4 regions of the Peribacillus sp. FSL E2-0218 genome follow, and region 1 is predicted to be linked to each of the others. Evidence: predicted binding sites of a transcription regulator. Region 1 holds the regulator's gene; each other region holds the start of a gene.
The links. The regulator Rex, encoded in region 1, represses fermentation and respiration genes when NADH is low (regulators of the CRP and FNR family bind a similar motif). The targets are predictions, from matches to a motif close to TTGTGAAATATTTCACAA.
Positions count from the first base shown of each region.

Region 1 (4,724 bases):
CGGTTATTTTCGGCTTGGCGCATGGTGAATTGGAGCATCTGCTTTTATATACGGCAATGGGCTTTACCTTTGCTTTTCTTTATGCGAAAACAGGCCGCATCCTCGTGTCCATGAGCGCACATATTGCGATGAATACGCTTGTCGTCATCTTTCAAGTCGTGAATCGCGAGCAAATTGAGAAGATGCTGGATACTGCTCAAGCCTTCATCGGAGGTTTATTATGAAACGACAGTCACCCTTGTTCATCGGAATCATCTATGCAGGCTTAGGTGTCCTTTTTACGGCGATTGCGGTGCAAACCGTCAATTCGTCAGGATGGGGCATCTTCGCCTACATACTTGTCCTTATCGCGACGCTTGATTTTGGATCGGGCTTACGGATGATCATGATCCATTTTAAGATCAAGGCAGCGCAAAAAAATAAGAAAAAATAAAAAAACGCTGCAAATGTGCAGCGTTCAGTTTGTAGACAAAAGGGGTTCGGAATTAAAAAATTCCGAACCCCTTTTGAAATTCCTTTGAAATTTTGACCAAAGGTTACGAGATTTGGGCTCTTCGAGCCACTATGTTAAGCCATTTTAGGACCTTGCCATGTCCAAGTGGCCATCTTCTTTACATTCATGGCAGCGAAAGTAAGCATCGCCTGCATCGACAATTTTTTAAGTCCCCTTAAAGTAGTCCAACGCATACCATGCTTTTCTTTTGCATCTGCGAATACACGCTCAATCGTTTCTTTGCGTTTCGCATATATAGGTTTTACCTCTTGATGATGACGCAGATGATCTGCTTCTTCCACATATGCTTGCCAGATATGCCGTGTCACTACTTTTTGATGGTCTTTGCTTTCCGTACACCGTGATAAAAATGAGCATGTTGCACAAATTTGTTTGGGCGATTTGTATTCGCGATAGCCCTCTTTATTTGTTGTTGAGTACTTTAAAGTTTCTCCCGAAGGGCAAAGGTAACAATCAAAGTGTTCATCGTAAACATAGTCATGTTTGCGAAAGAATCCTTCTTTTGTACGAGGACGTGTATAGGGTAAAGCAGGTGTGATTTCTTTGTTAAATAGGTAGCTTGTAATCGCTGGTGTTTTATAAGCTGCATCTGCGGCAACTGCTTCTGGTTTTCCAACTTTCTCAATCACTTGCTCAACAAGTGGCTCCAAAATATGACTGTCATGTGTATTACCAGGTGTTACAATCGTTCCCAATACAAAACCGTTGCCGTCTGCGGCCGCATGGAATGAATAGGCAAACTGTTTTGTTCGTTCATCTTTCACATAGTAGCCACTCTCAGGATCCGTAGTACTTTCTTTAATTGCTTTGGTTTCTTCCTTATCAAATTTATCTGGTGGAAAAGGCTTCTTTCCGTGGTTTTCACGATCTTGATTGATTTCTTCTTGAAGACGTCCTTGATACGCTCGTGTTTCTTTACGAACGATTTTCTTTTCAAATTTCCGTTTATTCGCACTGGCTTTCACATGTGTGGAATCCACGAAAACGTGTTCTACACTTATTACCTTTTTATTAGCAGCTGTCATTAAAATGCGACAGAAAATCTGTTCAAACAGGTCTGTATCTTTAAAGCGTCGCTCATAATTTTTTCCGAACGTAGAGAAATGAGGCACTTTATCATGGAAACAACCAACGATAAGCCATATTGGTTTCAACTTCTTCAATCGTTTTACGCATGGAACGAATACCGAAGGTATATTGAATGAAAGTCAGTTTAACTAAAATAACTGGATCAATACTTGGGCGTCCTACCTCTGAGTACATATCTTTCACCAAGTCATAAATGAAAGTGAAGTCAATGGCAGCCTCCATTTTACGAACCAAATGGTTCGGTGGCACCAGTTGATCTAAAGTAATCATTTCAAGTTGATCTCGCTGAATAGTATCATGTTTAGAAAGCATCCTCATCACCTCAAGTTTTAATACTTCAATTTTAAAACAAAAATGACTCCAGTCAAAAGTGTTCTATCTAAAAGGTAAGACAAAGTTGATTGGAACGGAAGGTACGAGACTCCTGCGGGAAAAGCGCGTCTAGGGGAGACCCCGCAGGCAAAGCCGAGGAGGCTCCCCGACCGCCCGCGGAAAGCGAGTGCCTGGAGTGGAAATCAACGTCTAAATTGTACAGGCCATAAAAATAGACAAACTCGATTTTCATCGAGTTTGTCTACAGTCTGAACGCTGCAAATGTGCAGCGTTTTTTCATTCTTCTAATGCCGCTTCCTCCACTACCGGATAATGCTTCAAAAAGTAGATGAGCGATTGGAGCTCCACGGCAAGGTCAATGTGGTGCACCCTTATGGATGGCGGCACCGTCAGCCGCGCAGGGGTGAAATTCAATATCCCTTTAATGTCCGCTTTGACCAGGCGATCGGTAATCGTCTGAGCCACTTGTGCAGGGACTGTCAAGATAGCAGCCGTGATATTATTTTCCTGCAATAGTGTATCGATTTGGTCCATATGATAAATCGGCACGTCAGCTATTTGCTTCCCTACCTTGTCTTCAGAAACTTCAAATGCCATTTCGATCTTTGTATTATTATTTTTTATGAAATTGTAATTCAAGAACGCAGTCCCTAAATTCCCTACCCCGATCAAAGCGACTTTCGTCAGCTCATCTTGATCCAGGGTTTTCCTGAAGAAGGATAATAAATAATTGACATTGTAGCCGTAGCCTTTTTTCCCAAGCGCGCCAAAGTAGGAAAAATCGCGGCGAATGGTGGCAGAATCCACTTTTACAGCTTCGCTTAACTCTGCCGAGGAAACTCTTTGTTTTCCTGAGGAGTGTAAGTTCTTTAAAAATCGATAGTACAGTGGCAACCTTTTTGCAGTTGCCTGCGGTATCTTTGGGTCATGGTTCATCATTCTTCCCCGCCTTCACACATGCTTTTCAATCTCTATTTGTTTGATTTACTTGTCTTCTATAATCGCTGCTGGATACTCCACCGGTTTTCTCGACTAAGAATGTAGGCCCGATTACCATCCCCTTATCCAAGGCCTTACACATATCATATACAGTAAGGGCAGTCACGGATGCAGCTGTTAACGCTTCCATTTCCACACCTGTACTCCCTTTGGTCTTGGCTTCCGTTTCAATCCCAAGTCTATATCCCTTTGGTTCCTTTTCCCAATCAAAGGCTATATTGACCCCCTGCAGTGCAATGGGATGGCACATCGGGATGATATTGGACGTATTCTTGCTGGCCATGATTCCCGCAACTTGGGCGACAGCCAAAACATCACCCTTTTTCATTTTCTGGTTGGTGATCGCTTCATATATTTCATCGTTCACCATAATGCTCGATCGAGCCGTGGCCGTCCGGGTCGTTTCCGGCTTGGCACTCACATCGACCATTTTTGCCCTGCCTTGATCATTGAAATGCGTCAAGTCTGCCATTAAATAACCCCTCCTAAATAATACACTATTATTCCACTTTATGTAACAGCTTGTTTTGGCCCGGAACCAAGCTATTGCCGATAATAACTATAATACGTTACACTAACAATAATCAATTGAGGTGAAACTATGATTTTATTACAAATCAATCAACTATCAAAATATTACGGAGCTGAACTTATTTTATCAAACATGAAGCTCGAAGTTCAGAATAAAGATCGAATTGCACTTGTCGGGCGGAATGGTGCGGGTAAATCCACATTGCTGAAAATCATAGCCGGCCAGCTATCGCATGATGGCGGTGAAATCATCAAGCCAAAAGGTGTCACGATCGGCTACATGGCACAGGATACCGGCCTTGAATCCGAGCTGACCATCTGGGATGAGATGCTGACCGTATTCAAGGATCTTATGGATCAAGAGAAGGAGCTGCGCCGCCTTGAAGCGGATATGGCCAAGCCTGATATCTTTGGAAATGAAGCCGTGTACCAAAAGGTGCTCAACGAATATGACGCACTGATGGTCGCATTCAAGGAAAAGGGCGGTTATCAGTATGAAGCGGATATCCGTTCCGTATTGCATGGCCTTCAGTTTGCAGACTTTGACTACTCTACCCTGATTTCCACATTGAGCGGCGGCCAAAAAACGAGGCTTGCGTTAGGGAAGCTGTTGCTAAGGAAACCGGATATATTGATACTCGATGAGCCGACGAACCATTTGGATATCGAAACCCTCTCATGGCTTGAACAATATTTACAGAGCTATCAAGGCGCTGTCCTCATCGTTTCCCATGACCGTTATTTCCTCGATAAAGTGGTCAATCAGGTTTATGAAATTTCCCGCAATAATATGAAAAAGTATTATGGGAATTATAGTTCCTACCTGGAGGGAAAAGCCGAGGATTATGAGCGGGACATGAAGCTGTTCGAGAAACAACAGGGGGAAATCGAAAAGCTCCGCGACTTTGTCCAACGGAACATCACAAGGGCGTCGACCACGAAAAGGGCGCAAAGCAGGCGCAAACAGCTTGAAAAGATGGACGTGCTGGACAAGCCGCAAGGTGATGAGAAATCCGCCAATTTTTCATTCCAGATTGAGAAGCAAAGCGGAAACGAAGTGCTCCACCTTCAGGATTTGGCGATCGGTTACGAAGATGAAACGGTTTCCAAAAACATTAACTCGCGGATGACGAAAGGCGAAAGCATAGCGCTAGTCGGTCCGAACGGGGTTGGAAAATCGACATTACTGAAGACGATCATCTCCAAGCTGCCTGCACGTGCCGGATCTTTCCGTTTCGGAACGAACGTCGAGGTCAGC
Region 1 is NZ_CP150304.1:332,407-337,130, reverse strand. Features, by position in the region: gene MHI53_RS01740 (type II CAAX endopeptidase family protein) at 1-224, shown strand, start outside; gene MHI53_RS01735 (YdiK family protein) at 221-433, shown strand; partial or broken gene MHI53_RS01730 (IS1182 family transposase) at 568-1,915, opposite strand; gene MHI53_RS01725 (redox-sensing transcriptional repressor Rex) at 2,213-2,875, opposite strand; gene moaC (cyclic pyranopterin monophosphate synthase MoaC) at 2,901-3,407, opposite strand; gene MHI53_RS01715 (ABC-F family ATP-binding cassette domain-containing protein) at 3,537-4,724, shown strand, end outside.

Region 2 (4,724 bases), 1.8 Mb from region 1:
CCACTATATCGTCCAATGTCCCCTCGGCGGTTACCTGTCGTCCATATGTACCCCATTGAATCACAAGTACCGGCGTGTTTCCGGGCTTTCCATGGCCGATCAAGTTTTTGCAAATATCCGTAAGGTTGGCCACCCCCATATAAAAGGCAATCGTATCTATCCCATCGACGAGCCCCTTCCAACCTATATCTTGCAATCCTTCTCCATGGCCCGTCACCATGGCAAAGGAGCGCCCATGATTTCGGTGTGTCACGGGGACGCCCGCATAGATGGAGGAGGCGATCCCAGACGTAACGCCCGGAATGATTTCAAAGGAGATCCCGTTAGCTTGCAACGACTCCGCTTCCTCACCCACTCTTCCAAAAACGGCAGGGTCCCCGCCTTTCAGACGAATGACCACCAATCCATCAAGGGCCTTCGACACAAGCAGGGCATTGATGTCCGATTGATCGATGCCATTCGAATAAGGTGTCTTCCCGCAATAAATCAATTCGCAATCGAGCGAGGCGGCTTCCAATATTTTAGGATTCAGCAGTCTATCATATATAATGACATCTGCTTTTTCAATTGCCCTTTGGCCTTTTACGGTAATCAATCCCGCATCCCCCGGGCCTGCGCCCACAAAATAAACCTTGCCAATGGTCATTGCGCCCTCACCCCTATCTGCTTGCAATCCCGTGATAAAATTTCACCAGTTCCACCATTGCACTGCCCATCCGTTGATCCTCAGGATAAATGACCCGCTCGATTCCTTCATCGATTACCACTTGCGCCGTTACCTTTCCGACTGCAAGTGCAACGACCTTCGATTTGAATTGTTCAATTATTTGATCCTCCAGACCTTGTTCACGGACAAATTTCATTAAATTGCGAGGCTGCGGTGCACTCGTGAACACGACGGAATCGATGGTGCCATCAAGGATTTCTCCTGCTAACTGCTGCATCGTTTCTATTTCAGGCGCTATATGTTCATAGGGAAGGATTTCTTTATGTTCCACGCTTTGTTCATCCAGCCAGTTCATCAAGAGCGGAGCAGGATCGCCATGAAGCTGCAGGGCAACCTTTACAGCGCCGGACAGATGTCCCTCCAGGTTGCGGACGAGTCCTGCCGTACTTCCATCATCATCACGGATCAACGGGTTGAGGCCAAGCTTCTTCAGCATATTCACCGTTTTATAGCCCCTGGCCGCGATTTTCGTTGACCGTAAAGCTGCTATGAAACGCTCCCCCGCTTCCAGCTTCAATGCCGTTTTATATAAAAGCTCCGTACCCACTCCCGTCGTGAGGATGATCCAATCGAACTCTCCTGCCATCAAACGGGTGACATCTTCTTCCAAATGGGAATCATCAAGGAATACCGTCCCTTGTGCCGGACGAACAAGCGGGACTCCGCCAAGATTATGCACGATCTTGCTGAGCTCTTCCGTTTTCCTTGCCCCCAATAAAGCAATGGTCCTGCCATCAAGCTTACTCATGTTTGTTCCTCCTATATGTCAATCCATTTTTGATTGTGCTGGTCCACCTCACCCATTATACAAATTTTCAGTCTTTTGCACCATAGAAAACGAATGACACCTGAAAATCCTTGACCTCTTCCAGGGCGGCGCCAGATTTCATTCATTTTCCAATTCCCGAATATATCCGCATTAAGTCTGATACATCTTGACCATCACATGACATGCCGTGTATGGCACCAAACCTAATGAATGCTTCCCCATCCAGTTCCCCCATATCGTCCACCATTGAAATGACAAATATATCAGCTTCCAGGTGTTTTATGAAGCCTTGCACCTCCCCGGGAACATTAAGGAGGTCAACCGAAACCATGAAGTTATGTTTATGGGCAAAGTCGAGAAAACTCAAAAGCAAATCATCATTTTCATCAACGAAATCGAGATGACTTTGTTTTTTGGCCTGATATAGTTTCTTGATTTTCTTAATATATTTCGTCTGGATATTCATTTGGTGGATGTTATCGACATAAAGCAGGCGATAGCCATCATACATTCCGTTGGATGCCATATTGGCTGCCACTAAAAATGCATCCGACACTTTTAAGATTCTGACCACATCGAATTTTCTTAAGTCATTAGGATCCGAGTATAGTTCCACCAGTTCTTTTCTTTCCATCATATTAAGCAATTGTTTTTTCATCATTGATTTCCTTCCAACTGGAATTCACCGTTTTGCCAAAGCAAATAGCCTGTCACGCAGATCACGCGCTGTGAATGGCCCTCTGGGCAGCCTGCTCATCTCCTTTTTTCACAAAAACATCGTATTGAGTCATTTTGTTGCGATTTTGAAAGTCCGTGGAACCTAGCTGGAGAGGCGTTTTCGTTTTGAAGCCCACCCCTTCCCTTTCCAATTTTGCGATTACCTTAAAATAATTATCATGGCCGAATGCGGTATAAATACAAGTCCAATATTTATAGGTAATCAGTTTGGCCATTACCACACATGCTACGACCAAAATCAGCGTTCCAATGATGATATACTTCATACTTCCCAGCTCCTTTACCAGTTTCAAACGTTTGGAATATCCCTTCTTTACACTATATTCTTTGTGCCATCCATCATCTCCTTTTTAAACGGCCTTCTCTTTGGTCAGTGCCGATCCGGCAACCATTGCAAATGCTGCTACATTCATATAAAAAACAAATTAACTATTTCTTTTGTTTGTTGCAATGTTGTCGTGCTATGTAGTACAATAACATTGTGAAATGATTCACAAAGTAATTACTTACAACAAGAACCCAAACGTGAAAACAGGCAAGCTTGCCATTTTTTTGCAACAATATGTGAATTTGTTCACAAATTTAATGGGGGGATGATCAGGCAACCTTTCTAAAGAATTCCCCTGGGAAACGGGGGACAGAATAATACTGCAATGAAATTCGAGTAGGGAATTATTTATATCAAAAGTAATTTACATTCGGAGAAATTGGAGGTATTCATTATGAATTCTACAAAAGGAACGAAAGTCGTTTTGGTTGGTACTGGCGCAGTTGGATCAAGTTATGCCTACGCATTGATGAATCAAGGAATATGCGATGAGTTGGTGCTTGTCGATTTGAATCAAGAAAAAGCGAAAGGCGATGTTATGGACTTAGATCATGGTCTTGTGTATGCGCCTAGTGCCATGAATATAAAATCCGGATCATACAAGGACTGTTCGGATGCAGCAATCGTCGTAATATGTGCTGGGGCAGCACAAAAGCCCGGAGAAACCAGGTTAGATCTTGTAAAGAAAAATATGAACATTTTTGAAGCGATCGTCGGCAGCATCATGAAAGCTGGATTTAATGGCATTTTCTTGGTCGCAACGAATCCAGTGGACATTTTGGCATATGCGACTTGGAAATTTTCCGGTTTACCGAAAGAAAAAGTGATTGGGTCAGGGACTATATTGGATTCTGCAAGATTCCGCTCTTTATTAGGGCAAGAATTCAATACCGCACCTACAAGTATCCATGCCTATATCATTGGTGAACATGGTGATTCACAACTCCCGGTTTGGAGCTCTGCCAATTTCTCCGGTTTGCCGATCGCACCAAAATTAACGGAGGCAAGAAAAAAAGAGATTGCCGTCAGTGTCCGTGATGCTGCCTACCAGATCATTGAGTCTAAAGGTGCTACGTATTACGGAATCGCAATGGGATTGGCCAGAATCACAAAAGCGATTTTAAAGAATGAAAATGTCGTCTTGCCAGTGGGGTCATTGTTGGAAGGCGAATATGGCCATAGCAATGTTTATATCGGCACCCCTACTGTCATTAATCGCACAGGTGCAAAAAGCATTGTCGAGCTTACCCTTAACGAGAGCGAAACGGAACAGTTTGCCCGTTCAGTTCATACGCTTCAAGATATTCAAGCCCAATTTTGGGAGTAGTTACTTTCTCTAACCAGAATTTCTTACACAGGGAGCTGTCAATATGTTAGCAGAAACATACAACCCCTTTAATAATCTTGCCCTTTCAGCATTGGTTGCAGCTATACCGATCCTTTTATTTCTATTATGCTTGACCATCTTTAAAATGAAGGGAATACATGCAGCCCTTTTAAACCTATTCGTTACCTTTCTTATTGTCCTCTTCCTCTTTAAGCTACCTTTGGGAGAAGCCATCGGAAGTGTGGTTCAAGGTACGTTCCAAGGAATATGGCCGATTGGTTATATCATCGTGATGGCGGTCTGGTTATATAAAATCTCCGTTAAATCCGGCAAGTTCGAGGTGTTACGCGGCAGCATTGCAGGGATTTCACAAGACCAGCGCCTTCAGCTTTTACTGATTGGTTTTTGCTTCAACGCCTTTCTTGAAGGGGCAGCAGGTTTTGGTGTACCGATCGCCATCTGTGCCGTCCTATTAGTGTCATTGGGATTCAAGCCTTTACAGGCAGCGATGCTCTGTCTGATAGCAAATGGTGCTTCAGGAGCATTTGGGGCAATCGGGATACCCGTTGGCATCATTGATACATTCGGCCTGGAAAATGTGACTTCGATGAATGTGTCCGTGATGACCGCGTTAACACTGCCACTCATTAACTTTACCATTCCGTTTTTATTAATATGGTTGATGGATGGAATGAAAGGGATCAAACAAGTATTGCCGGCCATATTAGTGACATCGATTACTTATACTGTATCCCAGGCAATCATGACCGTTTTTATAGGCCCAGAGTTAGCTGACATTATTCCATCACTATTAACAATGGGTGTGTTGGCGCTA
Region 2 is NZ_CP150304.1:3,753,045-3,757,768, forward strand. Features, by position in the region: gene cobA (uroporphyrinogen-III C-methyltransferase) at 1-646, opposite strand, end outside; gene MHI53_RS18045 (uroporphyrinogen-III synthase) at 660-1,475, opposite strand; gene MHI53_RS18050 (hypothetical protein) at 1,618-2,157, opposite strand; gene MHI53_RS18055 (hypothetical protein) at 2,216-2,500, opposite strand; gene MHI53_RS18060 (L-lactate dehydrogenase) at 2,957-3,889, shown strand; gene MHI53_RS18065 (L-lactate permease) at 3,933-4,724, shown strand, end outside.
Region 2: MHI53_RS18060 (L-lactate dehydrogenase) is a predicted target of Rex. The motif match lies at 2,714-2,731, and genes of this name have one in related genera.

Region 3 (4,724 bases), 220 kb from region 1:
GCAAGCAAAGATTCCAAGTGTTGCAATGATTGCGAAGATCCACATGCTGAATACCATTGCAAATCCCCATACGAAGAAGATGATACCCAGTACGAACGGAACGCCGCTGTTATTTGGCATATGGATTTCTTTGTACTTGCCTTTGAACAATGCCGGACCATTATTTTTTGAATCCCAGAATGCTTGTGAAGAATCAACTTCAGGTACGATAGCGAAGTTGTATTCCGGAACTGGACTGTGTGTAGCCCATTCCAATGAACGTGCATTCCAAGGATCGCTTGTGATATTTCTTGGCGCATAACGAGTGCTCCAGTAAATGTTGTACACAAGGAATGCGAAACCGATCAATAAACCAAGTGCACCAACGAATGAAAGCATGTTCAACGGACCATATCCTGTTGCTTCTGAATATGTGTACATACGACGTGCTTGACCATCCAAACCTGTGATGAACATTGGGAAGAATGTTACGTTAAATCCGACTACGATGAACCAGAAAGCCCATTTCCCAATTCTTTCGCTCAATTGGAAGTTGAAGATTTTTGGCCACCAGTACGTAAACCCAGCAAGTACGGAGAATACAGTACCCGGAATCAATACGTAGTGGAAATGCGCCACCAAGAACATTGTGTTGTGATATTGGTAATCGGCACTTGCCATTGCAAGCATGACGCCCGTTACCCCACCGATCGTGAAGATCGGAATGAAAGCTAAAGAGTAAAGCATTGGAACGGTGAATTCAATTTTCCCTCTCCAAAGCGTGAACAGCCAGTTAAAGATCTTGATTCCCGTCGGAACGGCAATCGCCATCGTTGTAATCGAGAAGATACCGTTAACCATTGCACCGTGACCCATCGTGAAGAAATGGTGAGCCCATACAACGAATGATAGAACGGAAATGGCAACCATAGAGACAACCATTGATTTATAACCATAAAGGTTACGACGTGCAAATGTAGAAATGATCTCACTGTATATACCGAAGGCAGGCAAGATAACGATATAAACCTCAGGGTGTCCCCAAATCCAGAACAAGTTAGCCCAGAGCATATCCGATCCGCCGTTAGCCATTGTAAAGAAGTTAGTTCCAAACAGACGGTCCATTGTCATTAACGCCAGTGCCACTGTCAATACAGGGAAAGCGAAGACGATGATAAGGTTCGTGATAAGGATTGACCATGTGAACATCGGCATTTTCATCAATGTCATACCAGGTGCTCTCATTTTCAAAATTGTTACGATAAAGTTGATACCAGTCATCAATGTACCGATACCTGCGATTTGAATCGCGATCGCGTAATAGTTCATCCCAACGGATTCACTGAATTCGACACTCGCTAACGGGAAGTAAGCTGTCCAACCTGCATCAGGAGAACCCCCGACAACGAACGAGATGTTGAATAACATGGCTCCCCAGAAGAACAACCAGAAAGAAACTGCGTTCAAACGAGGGAAAGCTACGTCACGTGCCCCAATTTGTAGAGGAGTGACGATATTCATCAAACCGATGATGAATGGCATGGCCATGAACAGGATCATAACGACCCCGTGTGTTGTGAAAATTTCATTATAATGCTGTCCATCCAACAAACCATTATCAGGTATTGCTGTTTGAGCACGCATCAATATTGCGTCGGCTCCACCACGGAAAAGCATAAGTAGTGCAGCGAGAATGTACATGATACCGATACGTTTGTGGTCAACCGTTGTGAACCACTCGCGCCATAGGTAGCCCCACTTTTTAAAATAGGTTACGCCTACTAGTATTGCAAGTACTGTAACCGCGATTGCGATCTGTGAACCGACAATCATAGGGGAGCTGTGTGGTACGGCAAATCTATCAAAGTAATCCATACTCTTTGTGACTCCTTTCGAAAAGTTATTCTAAATAACTGCTTGTGATTTTAAATCTTAATGTTGATGCTCTGTTTCTGCTTCATCCGCTTTTTTAGAATCTTCGTGTTCTGAGTGTTTAGATTCTCCATTGCCTGAAGCACCGTGATTGTGTTCAGGGGCAGGTCTGAAGTCAAGATGTGTTCCGTTAAATGTGTATTGTCCAACGTGACCTGGCTCCAATAGTTTATCAAATTCACTTTCCGTCAATTTCTTAGCGGTACCGTGAATTTCATCAACCCACTTCGTGTATTCATCTTCAGGCATAGCCTTAACATTGAAAGTATGTTCAGCGAAACCTGAACCACTGAAGTTGGCGTTTCTTCCCATATACTCACCAGGTGTATCTGCTACCAAGTGCAAAGTGTTCACCATGTCACTCATCGCATATTTTTGCCCACCTAGTTGTGGAATCCAGAAGCTTGAGATTGGTCCGTAAGAATAAAGCTTAAATTCGATTGGTCGGTTTGTTGGTAAGAACAAGTAGTTTACTGTTTCAATATCCTCTTCCGGATAACTGAAATGCCACTTCCAGTTTGAAGATGCAGCATAAATGATCAATGGTTCTTGATCCTCATATCCTTTTGGTGTAGCCTCGACTTCATATGTCGAGCGAACACTGACAACGGAAAGGAATATGACGATAAGGATCGGGATAATTGTCCAGATCGCTTCGAGAACGTGACTTCCTTCCACGTGAGGTGGTACATAGTCATCGCTTGACTTGGAAGCGCGGTATTTAAATAACATAATTGCATAGAGAATGACAACGACTAAGACAATAATTAACATCGTCCAAATTGAAATCATGATCACATTAGCTTGGTTTGCTGCTACAGGACCTTTTGGATCGAGTACAGCTAATGGGTTGTCGCAACCAGTTAGTACGGTGGCGATGGAAAAAATTATAGTTAATAAAGCCCATTTCATTTTCATATAGATACCCCTTTCTTTCTTTATTGGAAATTCTAAATAACAAGTTATTCAGAGTGAGTGTTACATTGTTCACAAACTGACGTCTCTATATTAGTATCATATATGGAAAAAAACAATCAAAAGTGACATATGTCACAAAAAGTTCATGAAGAGATAGTGAAAGAATGGGATATGAGCTTATTAGTTGGATATATAATAAGAAAAGAAGTATAATAGCGTATTAGTTTATTTCAATTTAAGGCTGCTTTCAATTGAAATTTGTTCTCAAAAGAACCGTTCGTGAATTGGTAAAATTTCAAGAAAATTACATTAGAATAATATTACATATAAAAGCGATGAATAAGACGAGGGTTATAAGGGTTTTATTTGTTTTTTAATATAAAAAGACACCGGATTACCAATCGAATAAATTGAGGAATTTAGGCCTAAAGGCAATAAAAAAAAGCAGGTATCTAAAAACGATGCCTGCTTTTTTATTCACTCCATTGCTTCTGGACTTGATGAAGGGCCTGTTGTAAAATTTGTTCCTGATTTGCACTAGGTTCCGTGAGGACGTTCGTTTGATAGGATTTCCCTTTATAATCAACTTTCACTGTAACTTTTACCATGATTCATTCTTCCTTTCTTGTCTTGCCTGATTAGTTTAGTGTGAGGGGAGTACACTTCATGTATACCCAGGGGAGTGGAATGCTCAAACATTTCGAACTGGATGACTTAATATTCATAATTATCTGATATTTTATGAAAAATGTCAATATTTTTATGAGGAGTATGACAATAAAAGTGAAGTTTCAGCGCCGGATAGGGAAAGTCAGTCTTGAAAAATGGAAACGGCCCTGCTTTGTTATGGAAGCAGGGTCGTTTCTTTAAATTTTTGTTAAGATAATTCCAATCAAGGCTGCTAAAACACCGGCAATTTGATAGGACTTTAGTTTTTCCTTGAATAAATAACAACCGGCAAAAACCACGATTAAACAGTTCAGGCTCACCACGGGAAAAATGATGCTGGCAATTCCGGTATTTAAAGCGAAGAAATAACATACATACGCAATGATGCTTAGTAAGCCCACAAGAGAGCCGATTTTCACTTCGCTTAACTTGAGCTTTTCATTCTTCATGCCCGATGCCGCCATCAAATAAAGTGTTCCGCCCCCATACATCGATACCAGAATATCAAGTGAGTTCAGATGCAGGCGCGTGGTCGTTGTCATTAAAATCCCGAGTACACCAAATGAGAATATTGCAAATATTGTATGCATCATCCAGGGCAAATATTGATGATTGCCCTTAGCGTTAGGGGTATACTGAATGACAAGGGTGGCAAGGAGCATGCAGGCGATCCCGGTCCACTGCAACGAAGAAATATGTTCATGAAAAATGATCGCAGCACAAAGGATGGGGAAAATAGCATTGGCCGCAATCAACGGTGATGTCAAACTGGCCGGCCCCTTTTCAAATGCACTGCCCATCTGGATATTCCCGTTAGCATTAAGGATCCCAATTGCAGCTCCGAGCAAGATGGATAGCCAATTAGTCGTCAAACCATCCACGATTCCGCCATACATAAGTGCCATGATGAAGGCCGTAAAATAAAAGAAAAATTGGATATGTACCTTGGAGTAACCTTTTCCGCTGCTCCATTTGAAAATGCTGTTATTGATACCGAAACATATACTGGTGATGAGTGCTGCAAAAATCCACATTTGTATACTCTCTTCCTTCAGGTAGGATATCTTCATTTCCATTTTAAGCGGAATATAGGCAGGAATCAAACTCATTTTACAAGAGTTGGATTGACAGATGGGATATTTTTTTCTATATTTACTATGACTATTTCAAATATATTTCCCGATAATGGGAGAGGTTCATAGCATCACCCTCTTAAAAAAACTATG
Region 3 is NZ_CP150304.1:550,587-555,310, forward strand. Features, by position in the region: gene qoxB (cytochrome aa3 quinol oxidase subunit I) at 1-1,854, opposite strand, end outside; gene qoxA (cytochrome aa3 quinol oxidase subunit II) at 1,912-2,829, opposite strand; gene MHI53_RS02660 (BA3454 family stress response protein) at 3,303-3,437, opposite strand; gene MHI53_RS02665 (DMT family transporter) at 3,696-4,532, opposite strand.
Region 3: qoxA (cytochrome aa3 quinol oxidase subunit II) is a predicted target of Rex. The motif match lies at 2,950-2,967, and genes of this name have one in related genera.

Region 4 (4,724 bases), 1.1 Mb from region 1:
GAAATCACGCCGGATCGATGAGGGCAGCAGCGGGAGGAATCACACTATCATCGTTGCCGGCCATGATCGCCAACCGGCTCGATGTCATGATCATCGGCTCGGCCATTACAAAAGCGAAGCACCCAGCGGACGCTGCAAGACGATTCAAGGAAGCGATGAATATGGAGAAGGACGTGAAGCAGGTTTGAAAAAGGAAATCGCCATTATTTTAACAGAAGTGAACGGAGTATTTCGCAATATGGATGAAGATGCAACCGACTTGCTTGTAAAGAGTTTACAGCCGAAGCAGAGGATATTCATCATGGGGGAGGGAAGATCGGGCTACATGGCTAAAGCCTTCGCGATGCGTTTGATGCATCTTGGCTTGAACGTATATGTGGTCGGGGAGACGATCACGCCTTCGATCGCGAAAGGCGACCTGTTCATAGCCATCAGTGGGAGCGGCACGACGAAAAGTGTGGTTTCGGCAGCCGTGAAAGGCAGGGAAATAGGCTGCAAGGTGTTCACCATCACGACAAATGACCAATCCGAATTAGCGAACGTTTCGGATGAGGTTTTGGTGGTCCCGGCTGCTACGAAAAACCGCTTGAGTCATGAAACGGAAAGCGTCCAGCCGCTAAGCTCCTTGTTTGATCAATGCGTACATGTTTTGTGTGATGCCATATGCCTGGACTATTCAGTGTCCCAATCCATAAGCCACCACTCGACTTATTCCAAGCATAGTAATATCGAGTGAAAAAACAGGCGGGTCCTCTTGGCAGGGACCTGTCTTTTTGATCGTAAAAAAAAAGCCCTTTATCCCCAGAATCGGAAATAAAGGGCGTGTACCGCGGATGCGGCACGACAGCTCTGGTTTAATAGGCTAAGCTATATAGTGCTTTGATGTGTGATAAGTAGCGGATATTACTCGCTTCCTTCATCAAAGTGGCCGGCAGGCCTTTCAGGGAGGTGTTATTGGCTCCGACGGTTGCCACGGCATCCTTACGGCCAAGGCTCGCAAGCGTACCTGAATTTACAGGTGCGAATACTTCAAGCTTCTTGCCTTCGAAGGCTGCATAGAGGTTATACCCGACAAGCTCACCCATTTGCCATGCGTTTTGTGCAGTTGGCGCGTATGGACGTCCGCCTTCTGGAGGGAAAGCAAGGGCGCTGTCACCGACAACGAATACGTCCTTATGTGACGTCGATTGCAGGTATTCATTAACGGCTGCTTTGCCGCGATCGACTTCAAGACCTGATTCGCCGACGATAGGAAGAGCCGCAACCCCGCCTGTCCAAACAAGCGTATTGGCCGTGATCGTTTGTCCATCCTTCAGTTCGATTTGGTTGCCTTTGACACCCGTTACAGGCAGACCTGTCAAGAACTCGACGCCGCGCGCTTCCAAGGAAGACATGGCCCGGTCGATCAGCGGATCAGGCAGCACAGGAAGGATTTTTGGGCCAGCTTCAACAAGCTTGACTTTCAAATCCTTGAAGTCCACGCCGAATTTCTTGGCGATTTTAGGGAAATGATCGACGATTTCACCAATCAGCTCGACGCCAGTCAAGCCGCCGCCGCCAATTACGATGGTCGCATCGGCTTCATTTTTCGTTTGGGCATATTCACGAATGCGATCTTCGATATGCTTGTAAATTTGGTTGGCATCTTTCACCGATTTCAAGACCATGCTGTTTTCTTCAAGACCTGGAATGCCGAAGAATCCTGTTTGGCTTCCTAGTGCCACGACAAGGGCATCATAGGATAAAGTGGAGCCGTTGGAAAGCTTCACTTCTTTTTTATCAACGGAGAAAGACTCCACCTTTGCAATGGCAAGGTCGATATCTTTTCCTTTGAAAAGTTTTTCCAAAGGAATCGAAACAGCTTGCTCGGAAATCGAACCGCCGGCAAGACGGTGCAATTCAGTGATGATTTGGTGGGTTGGAAATTGGTTCACCACGGTAACCTGCACTTGATCCTTCTTGTAATATTCACGTACGGACAACGCAGATAGTAATCCAGCGTATCCGGCACCTAAGATGACGATTTGTTTTGACATAGTTAATCCCCGTCCTTATTGATTGAAAGTTTTAGACATTATTTTTGGTTTTTACGTTCTGATGAGACTTCCAGGAACGCTTGCGCGAAACGGAAAAGCTTTTGTGCCTCAGGGTCTTTCATCATTCTCAATAGGCCAAAAAGACCGATTACATCATGATTTGCTTCTGCGCGATCCTTCGCTTCGATTGCGGTGGCCGCAAGACCTTTCACGGAATCGACCACAGGTGTCGCGATTTCCGAAATGGCACTGACGGTATCGTTTTTCAGGACATCATCCGTTGCCACCGATTGAGCGAAATCATAAGACTTTGTTAAAATATTCACTAATTCAGTCAGTTTTGGAAGCTGATCGACTAAAGTATTGAGTGACTCCTGAACCTCGGGCTTTAATAACTGATCCAGTACATCTTGACGTGCATTTAATTGTTCAGACTGTGATTGGGTAATCGTTTCTGACATATCCAATTCTCCTTTGCAATAAGCATTTTGTTGATTTGGTTAGAAAAACTTGTAAAATATTACACAAAGTGTTAAAGGTAATCCTTTAAAAATGTAATAAAAGCTATCCTATAGTATATCCCTTTCGCTCGATGAAAACAGCTTATTTTTTTAAAAAAATCTTCATAATATATTTTTTCCTGTAAATTAGAATGGATATATCCTTCTATTTGGGTTGGATCATCTACTTAATGGCCATTTTTCACTTATCGGATAGCGCGCCCGTCACCGCCGCCTTTCCTGCATATTTCCACCTGGAAAAGCCATCCTAAATGGTGGAGGTGAAAAATGTGACTGACTCAAATTCCAAGCATACGGAAGAGAATGATGATAAGAAGCAGAACAAACTGGTTGGCAGTATGGAATATACAAAAGCACAAGTAATGGAAGGCATGAACGGGATTTCTGACGTGTACCTCAAAAACCTTGAGGAAGCCATGGGGGAAAATACGGAGGAATAATCAGGAAGGTCGTAACGTGGATCGTCTGTCGAACCTCATTTATCCGAACAAGGTGCCGGATGATCCGGAACCTTGTTCGGGTAGGACAGCCTTAATGGAAACCCATCAATTCCTTCACATGATGACAGTTTTCTTTGGTGGTGAGCATTTCCAAAAGCGTGAAAGCAACCTCGAATGCCGTGGAAGGATTATAGGAGGTGATGATGTTATCCGTGACGACAATCGGTTCATTGACGACAAGCGCCCCGAATCCCTTGAGCTGCTCCTGTCTGATACTGGTTGGATGATTGTAGGTAGTCGCTTTCCTCCCTTTCAAAATCCCGCTTTTTCCTAATGGGAGTGCGCCAACACAAATCGATGCAATGATTTTCTTTTTATCATGAAAGTCTGTAATGACATCAAGAAACTTTGGATCATAGGCATCATCATAAAAGCCGGCTTCTTCAAATCCCCCCGGAATGGCTAAAGCATCGAAGTCATCAAGGTTCACTTGATCGATGGTCAATTCGGGCTTCACGATGAAGTTCCAGGTGCATGATAATTGCTCATGCAGACCTACGGTAACAAGATCGGTGGAGCCGTCGCCCTCTAATTTATTCCAGCCCAATACATCCGTAAATACACTCGCTTCAACCGCTTCGAATCCGTTCGATAACAGCAGTAATACTTTTTTCATAGCAACAACCCCCATACAAAATAGTTGTATTTATTATATAAAAAGTATATTCCTGATTACATATGATTCATTATGCATTCATTCCTTTTCTCTTTATTTTATAATGGATTTGAAGGATTCCACTTAATAATGAAAAGTGATGGTGATTGACTTGGATCGAACGGATAAAAAAATACTCTCCTTGCTCGAATCGAACGGGCGCATGGCAATGAAGGAGCTGGCCCAGAGGGTTTCTTTAACCGCCCCAGCCACTAAAGAGCGAGTAATTAAAATGGAGGAAAGCGGCGTAATCAAGGGATATAAAACGGAAATAGCCCTTGAAAAGCTTGATAGGGGCTTGACTGCGTTCGTTTTGTTTGAAACGGATCGGTGTAAGGATTTTTATGATTTTAGCTTGAGGCATCCGGATGTACAGGAATGTCACCGGTTAGCCGGTCAATATAGTTATCTGGTTAAAATCAGTACATATTCCATGGAAACACTGGAAGGGTTTGTTGATGAGGCGATTAAATATGGAAAATCGTCGACACATTTGATATTTTCATCGACTATTAAGGATATTTTCCCGCGAGAGTAAATATGACCTGAAGATAATGGGCAGGAAAAAACCCGACCAATAGAGAATGTAGACAGTAACAAAAATCACATTTGAAAGTATCAACAAAAGGGAGTGGAGAATCGTGAGTTTTGTTTATGAGGAAGAAGAAATAATGGAATTCCTTTTACAGAACAAAAATGATTTTGAAGACTATCTTTTATCCGAAGCGGTAAATGTCAGGGAGAAAATCGAGGAAATCTTGATGGTGGGTAATGTTGACCTTTTGAATAATGCCCATAAGCTCATCCGCTACATCGTGGAGCAGAATGAAGCCGATTTGATTATCTTTGCAGAACAAGAAGGGGAAACGTGGGCAACCCACTCCTTGACGCTTTCATTCAAGCTGGAATGGATCCAGGCCATCAGGAGGACGCTTTGGACCTTCTTTTATAAGTACGAGCATACCAAAGATCTCGTAAGCGATTCGTACACCTTCTTTGAGTTGGAAAAGGA
Region 4 is NZ_CP150304.1:4,368,934-4,373,657, reverse strand. Features, by position in the region: gene hxlA (3-hexulose-6-phosphate synthase) at 1-188, shown strand, start outside; gene hxlB (6-phospho-3-hexuloisomerase) at 185-736, shown strand; gene MHI53_RS21070 (NAD(P)/FAD-dependent oxidoreductase) at 855-2,036, opposite strand; gene MHI53_RS21065 (DUF1641 domain-containing protein) at 2,075-2,497, opposite strand; gene MHI53_RS21060 (hypothetical protein) at 2,827-2,997, shown strand; gene MHI53_RS21055 (DJ-1/PfpI family protein) at 3,089-3,673, opposite strand; gene MHI53_RS21050 (Lrp/AsnC family transcriptional regulator) at 3,825-4,250, shown strand; gene MHI53_RS21045 (STAS domain-containing protein) at 4,354-4,724, shown strand, end outside.
Region 4: MHI53_RS21065 (DUF1641 domain-containing protein) is a predicted target of Rex. The motif match lies at 2,547-2,564, and genes of this name have one in related genera.